Regions from separate parts of the Paenibacillus sp. AK121 genome, predicted to be linked through region 1. Evidence: riboswitches for the same ligand, from Rfam matches in the RefSeq annotation. Region 1 holds a riboswitch; the other holds the start of a gene.
What was found. A riboswitch is a leader RNA that binds a small molecule or an ion and turns the genes downstream of it on or off. The one in region 1 is predicted to bind cyclic di-GMP.
Positions count from the first base shown of each region.

Region 2: it holds a riboswitch for cyclic di-GMP, as region 1 does, so the genes downstream of both, KSP24_RS22190 (transglutaminase-like domain-containing protein) here and KSP24_RS09735 (glycosyl hydrolase) in region 1, are expected to answer to the same signal.

Region 1 covers NZ_JAHPJM010000004.1:196,070-199,494, forward strand. The annotation lists gene KSP24_RS09730 (hypothetical protein) at 1-286, opposite strand, end outside; gene KSP24_RS09735 (glycosyl hydrolase) at 335-1,936, opposite strand; cyclic di-GMP riboswitch class I at 1,950-2,031, opposite strand; gene KSP24_RS09740 (sugar phosphate nucleotidyltransferase) at 2,187-3,425, opposite strand, start outside.
Region 2 covers NZ_JAHPJM010000016.1:33,791-37,215, forward strand. The annotation lists gene KSP24_RS22185 (LPXTG cell wall anchor domain-containing protein) at 1-841, opposite strand, end outside; gene KSP24_RS22190 (transglutaminase-like domain-containing protein) at 1,202-1,915, opposite strand; cyclic di-GMP riboswitch class I at 2,024-2,105, opposite strand; cyclic di-GMP riboswitch class I at 2,146-2,224, opposite strand; gene KSP24_RS22195 (helix-turn-helix transcriptional regulator) at 2,332-3,207, opposite strand.

The DNA.
Region 1 (3,425 bases):
CTGCTTCCGACAACGCCGAGAATGTTCCTTTAGCAGAGGATTCAGTAGAAGCTGCTGCTCCAGAAATTTCGATATTATCCCTACCGACTACTCCTTTAAATTCCGCTGAAGAGTCATCCCTCTGGCCCAGCTTCCATACTGGACTGGCCGCCGCTACCTTATCCGTCTGCAATTCTGCACTTTTTGAAGGCGTGTATATAAACCAAGCGATCATGGCTAGAGCTGCGACACCTAGTAATCCGGATAATACGACCGTATACCTATGGGTCAACCATTTTTTCATCATATGATACACCCTCTCTCCTCAAAATTTATGACCGGGAAAGAGTATCTATCAAGGAAGAAACAAAGCGTTTCCGGGAACCACCGCTTTCGCTTCATGCTGACTTTCCCACATCAGACGAGCCATCGCATCGCCTTTTTCATCATAGTATTCCACTTTTAGATCTACCATTTTACCTGCTTCCAAAGCAATACTGCCTTTACGCTCTGTCCAGCTTTGTTTGAACCAACTGTCAATCACCAGCTTGCCGTCTACCCATACGCGAATACCATCATCGGATATCGTTGTAAATGTATAGGTCTCGCTGTAATGTGGTTTGATTTTACCTGTCCAGCGAACCGAGAACTGGTCGGCATTTACCTTGGGATCAGCAGCAACGGCGCGCCAGTTATAATCCAGCTTGCTGTCTGTACGGATCAAAACAGGACTGCCGTTCACATTCATATTGTTAAAATATTCGCCCCGCAGCCCGTTCACATATACTACATCAGGAACAGAAGGAGGAGTCGGAGCTGGGGGTACGATTACTACTGGCGGAACCGGGATAGGCTCACTTTGTCCCTCATCCGGTAAAGTCGGCACATCTGCCCCAGGTTGTTGGATTGCTGCCAGCCCATTTTTCACATCATCCCGTGTCAAACTCCTCGAATCGTTCATATAATCCTGTATTTGATTGGTTGTGTTATTCTCAGTCAGCATCTTGCCCCAAGTCATGGAATACACCCATTTGGGCTGTGCCTGCAACACCTCAGAGCTAGGAATCTCACCATGCTCGCCAATGGCAATCGGCTTATTCCGTGCCAACCCGAGCAGTCCTTCATAATGACTTTGCTTAAAATCATTGTTGTAGATGTCTACTGCCAAAATATCCACTTTGTCATCCCCCGGATATTTCGGGGTATACGGGACAGTGTAGGAATTGGGAGCATTGGGACTCCACACCCACAGCAGATTGTTCAACTGATGCGTGTTTACAAAACGGTCGTACATGATATTCCATAGCTGATTGAAATTGTTTTTGTTTCCCCACCAGAACCAGTCACCATTCATTTCATGATAAGGTCTCCACAATACTGGAACACCTGCATCACGAAGCTGCTTTAACGATACAGCGACCTTATCCAGATCGGCAATGAGGAGGTTATACTGCGTAGTGCCTGGTGTCACGTATTTATTGAACTCCGCCTGACTTACTTTCGCCTGCACATTGGCCCAAGTCAGCGGTCTACCCGGCAACGCTTCATGAAAAGTCATCGTCACAATGCCACCAGCTCTGCTCCAACGAATAGCGCTATCGACGACATTTTTACGTTGTGCTGCTTCTGTAGTGTCGGATTGACCAGAGATGGCTCCCATCTCATAGCCGTGCAGACCCACATACGCCTGGCTGATTTTTTGGACCTTGTTGCTTAATTCATCTGGACTTTCCAAATAATCATGCTGACCAGTGACTGTTTTCTTTCCAGAGATGCTGAGTAAATAATTGTATAGTTCACGGGCCTGAGTAGAAGCGTCCGAATTAACAGGTTGTAATGAAGCGGCATTCACCACAGACAGAGAATCACCAAAGCCGACGGGAAACAAAGAAAAAAGTATAACAACGGGGAGTACATGACGTATCAGTCGATACAGAGGAATAAAATTGAATCTCACTTTAGCTCTTCCTTTCGGTAGCCAGGCTGCCATCCTTACGGGAAGGCCCTTTAGCTTTGCGTACCAGTCTTTCGACAGGGCTGCGTTTATCGTTGGAAGGAGTTTGGATTCCTTCTTACCCTAAGTATCGACTTTTTTTTACCAAAATTTAATAGGTCATGTTCATGAATTTACAGGTTTTCGCCCAATTTCGACAGTTTGGGCCATTATTTTTCATCAAATCTTCTTTTTTACGTTTTTACGCAAATAATTACGAGATAAATTGATGACGAGAAATTTCATTCCAATCCATACAAAAGCGTACAATATCCTCTTCAACCAACTCAGAGCCAGTCTGAACTTCAATCAAATCCACATCGGTTACAGCCAAAATGCTATGCTTCGTCCCTTCAGGGATGCGAACTACGTCACCGGCCTTCACTTTATGCAGCTTCTCATTCAAAATAATTTCCGCTTCGCCGCTAATAATGGTCCAGATTTCACTTCGTTTGAAGTGAAGCTGGTAGCTGATATTTTTACCTTTGTGTACGCGGATTCGTTTGGTCAGTACCTCATTACCCTCGTCATACTTTACATAGTCTACAACCCGATACTGTCCCCAACGACGTTCTTCATACATTGGACGCTGATCATGAGCCTTGAGCACTTCCTTGATGCGTGGACTTTCTGCCTTATTGGTCACAAGAATGCCATCTGGGCTAGCGGCTACAATCAGATCATTCGTTCCAATGATCGCCACAGGAATGTCCAACTCATTAATAAGACTCGTATTGACGCAATCTTCCGTTACTACCCCTCTACCCACTTGCTGATGAGACATCTCTTCTGTGAGTGTATTCCAGGTTCCTAGATCCTTCCAAAAACCATCGTACGGAAGCACCACGATGTCTTTTTCCTTCTCGACTACTTCGTAGTCAAAGCTGATTTTTTCCAGAGACGCATATTGTTTTTGCATTTCTTCATAATTCAGCGGCAGGCCCTTGGATGCCAAAATATCCAGCAAATAGCTTAATTTGAATGCAAAAACCCCGCAGTTCCATAGAGCATTGCGTTCCATTAGACGCTCCGCCTGCTCCCGGTCGGGTTTCTCTTGAAAATGGCTCACTTCGCGGTAGCCTGTGCTACCTTGAGTGGCATCGTTTTTCGGAATAATATAACCGTATTTCTCTGAAGGATAGGAAGGGACAACCCCGATTAGTGCAAGCTTTCCTTCACTCTCCTGAAGTGTATGTTCGAGTTGGGCTACGGAAGCAAAGAAAGCATCCTCTACATAAGGATCTACAGGCAATATAGCTATAATTTCATCAGGCGAAACACCCGCAATGGAATATAGATAAGTCGCTGTCAGCGCAATCGCAGGAAAGGTATCTCTGCGTTCCGGCTCAACAATGATGCGCGTATTCGATCCGATCTGACTCTGGATCATTTCGACCTGCGCTCTCCCTGTCGCAATAAACGAGGATTCGGATAATCCGTTGTCTCCCAATTG
Region 2 (3,425 bases), on a different contig from region 1:
AATGGTTTACCCGGATGGAGTCCTTGACTAGTTCTAGTCCTTGGGGAGTTGGGTCGGTTACTACAGCGTGTTTGATAGGATCCAAGTGTTTATTTACGTCAACTGTCCAATGAATTTGGTCTTTTCCATCAAACTTTCCTTGTTTCTCCATTGTAGGACCAGCTGCAGGCTTAATATTTACGATAGCCGTTTGCTCGCCGCCTTTGATCGGGATCGCAATAATAACTTGTGTACTGCCTTTTTCTATTTGTGTGCTAAATTCAGTTTTGATCTCTAGCTTACCGCTGACATTAGAGTGGCTTTCTACGTAATCATTAAATGTCATAACCACTTTACCTTGACGGTCTACGGTAAAATGACCTACTTCTCCATCTGTATTCGTCAAAGGAGACGTAATATCTGTGTAAATTTGGAATTGCTCAGGTAATTGAAAGGTAAAGGTGTCTCCAGCTTTATACGTATGGTTCGGCAGTTCCCATTCATAGCCTAAATGGATGGCGGAACCAATATCAATACGGTTATCGGGATTATACACTGCATCAATAACACTTCCAGTAGAATCTGTAAGGGTTAGCTTGGTTAAAATACTTTCTTGAGTTGCCCTAACTTCAGAAGTTGAGCCAGCAGTTGGTTCAGGGACTGGAGCCGGGACAGCAGGTGGGATGTTAATTGGCTCTGAGGGCATTGGATAAACATCGTTAGTCACACTCTGAACCGGATCGGTTCCTGGGGTCACTGGCAGAGTAGAGTCGGGATTTTGTGCATAAGCTTGTGTTGTGCTGAACAAACACTGCAAAAAGAGCAATAGCGCAACCGTTGCTGCATTCCATTTTTTTCTCATACGGTAAACAAATCTCCTATTCTTAAAATACTCTTATTTAACGGCTAATGGTTATTCCTTCGAGGTCGAGAGAACTGTATTTATATATTCATCATTCATTCATATGATGCTATGTTAGCCGCATTAATTACTTGTTCAGAATTTATGAAAATTCATGTTCGGGGATGAACCTCCTCCTTTTGACTCGAAATTAGATAATGGTTGGAAATCTCATTGTCTTCCTGGACTAGAATACATGCCACATCTCAACAATTTCTCAACAAGGATAGAAAAAGAGCCTTGATCATGTGATCAAGGCTCTTCAAGAAATGTAGTTCTATTTTTTCATTTTTTAAAAAATATGAATTAAAAACATTGATATTAATATTGCTTTGTTTTAATGTATTTGGAGGGATCTTTGACCATTTGGAATTTCTGTTTACCCATATAAAGTGCTGCATCTACTGTAGTGTCTACGACCACCCACTGATTATCGATGTAGACCTCATTCCAGGCATGATAAGTGTCCACGTAGGAAGATTTGCCCATAACCAGCTTGGTTGGTACATCTACACTTCGTAACATAGCAGCCATCAGTGAAGCATAACCATAACAAATATCTTTTTGAGAGCTTAACGTATGATCAATTTGTGGCAGATAGTCAGTCGTTAAGGCAAAGGCCTGATTGGAGTCATACTTGATATGACTAATTACGTAGTCATAGATTTTTTGCAGCTTCTCGCGATCCGTTGTTGCACCTTGGGTTAACTCACGGGCTTTTTGAATCGCTTGATTAGTACTACTCCAGTTAATATTTTGAACGGAATTAAGATACACCGCTTTGCTATCGTTTAGCTTTAACTCGATCGTATCTTGTCCTATCACTTTATATTGATTACCACTAAGCTGTTCTAAAATACTGATGTTATAGTTCCCATTACCCATTTGGAGAGGAAATACTTCTTCGGATTTCCCGGGTGTTAGATTATAAGAGTATTTTTGTGCATCTTTGGTAACCAAAATCTTGGTTTTAACGTTAGGTTTAACAGGGTAGCGCACACTGACCGTCCCATGATTTACATTGTTTTGGTCCAACCATGCAACACTATCAGCAGCGTAAATTGTCGAATTTAAGAGAATTGCGGACAGCATGAAAAATAGGAGAAGTGTGGAAAGTATCATTTTCCCCATAAAAAACTTCCTTTCGGTGGCCAGGCTGCCATCATCAATAGAAGGCCCTATAGCTTTGCGTCCCTGCCTTTCGACAGGTTTGCCATTTCGTATAAAGTTTTCGGGAAAAATAAGCACGACAAAAAGCCACTTCAACCGGTAGCTGGCTGCCATCATACAGAAGGCCCTGTAGCTTTGCGTCCTTGCCTTTCGACAAGTTTGCCATTTATCCTGAATAGCTTGTACTATTATTCTATCAGTTAGGTACTCTATTAGGCAAGTTTAAATCTCAGATTTTCGCTATTTATCGACAAAGCAAGCTTGCAGATTATACATAAGACCTATTTTATACGGTTTCCCCATTTTTTGCGATAGGAATGAGGCGTTTCTCCAATGTGCTCTTTGAACAGATTGATAAAATGACTTGTGTTGGGAATGCCCACATATTGTGCGATGTCCACAATAGCTACATCACTAGTTTTAAGCCAGCTTTGAGCAGCCGTGATACGAACATTAATAAGATACTCAATAGGGGAAAAACCAATCTGTTTTTTAAAGTTTTTAGCCAGGTTGAACTTGTTTAGACCAAACATTTCTGCTAGCGAATCCAGCGTGATGCGTTCGCAATAGGATTGATCCAGATATTGCTTTACCTTGCGCACCTCTGCCGTTCCATCTGAATTCGCGTTGGGATTGGCGTAGGGGTGCTGTAAAATAATCGTTAACAAGTCAACGATTATCCTGGATGAGAGCAGTTCAGAGGATAAGCTTCGTTCTGGCTGTACATGTAATAAGGTACGCAGCTTGTCCAGTACTGCATTTGAATCCTTTAGTGAAATTACGGGCTTATTGTGTTTATCGAATTGTTCGTAGAAATGGTCAATAAGATTGCCATATAGATTCACACTAATAAACTCCCATGTCTTCTGACAGGAAGTTTTGTACTGTACATATTCTTCGCAATTAATAAAAAGCATATCATTAGGTTTCAATATATAATCCTTGCCCCGGTATTGTAATTCCCCTCTTCCGGACAGAGTAAAAAGGAGCAAAAAAGAGGTGAGCTTTTGCCGTTCCATTACATAAGCATCTGTTTTGAAATAGCCTATTTCCTGTATATAAAAGAGGGATTTTTTAGCGAAAGCAGAGGGTGTACATATAATTGCAACTGGATCTTCGCTCCAGACATACTGGGCATTTTTTTGGTTTGTTGTCATATCCAATTCCTTTACAAAAGAACAATTTTAGTAAGACAATTGTAGTTTGTTTCATGAATATCCTTTTAGAACCGGAGTTCCCATTTACAAAGGTTATTTTATCACATTAAAGTATATTCATGTATCGATTTGAGGCTATACATTATATAACAAAATTAACCAGAAAGCACCTATTTGAAAAGGATAGGGTCCTTCTGGAATTCATTCCTTAAATTGAT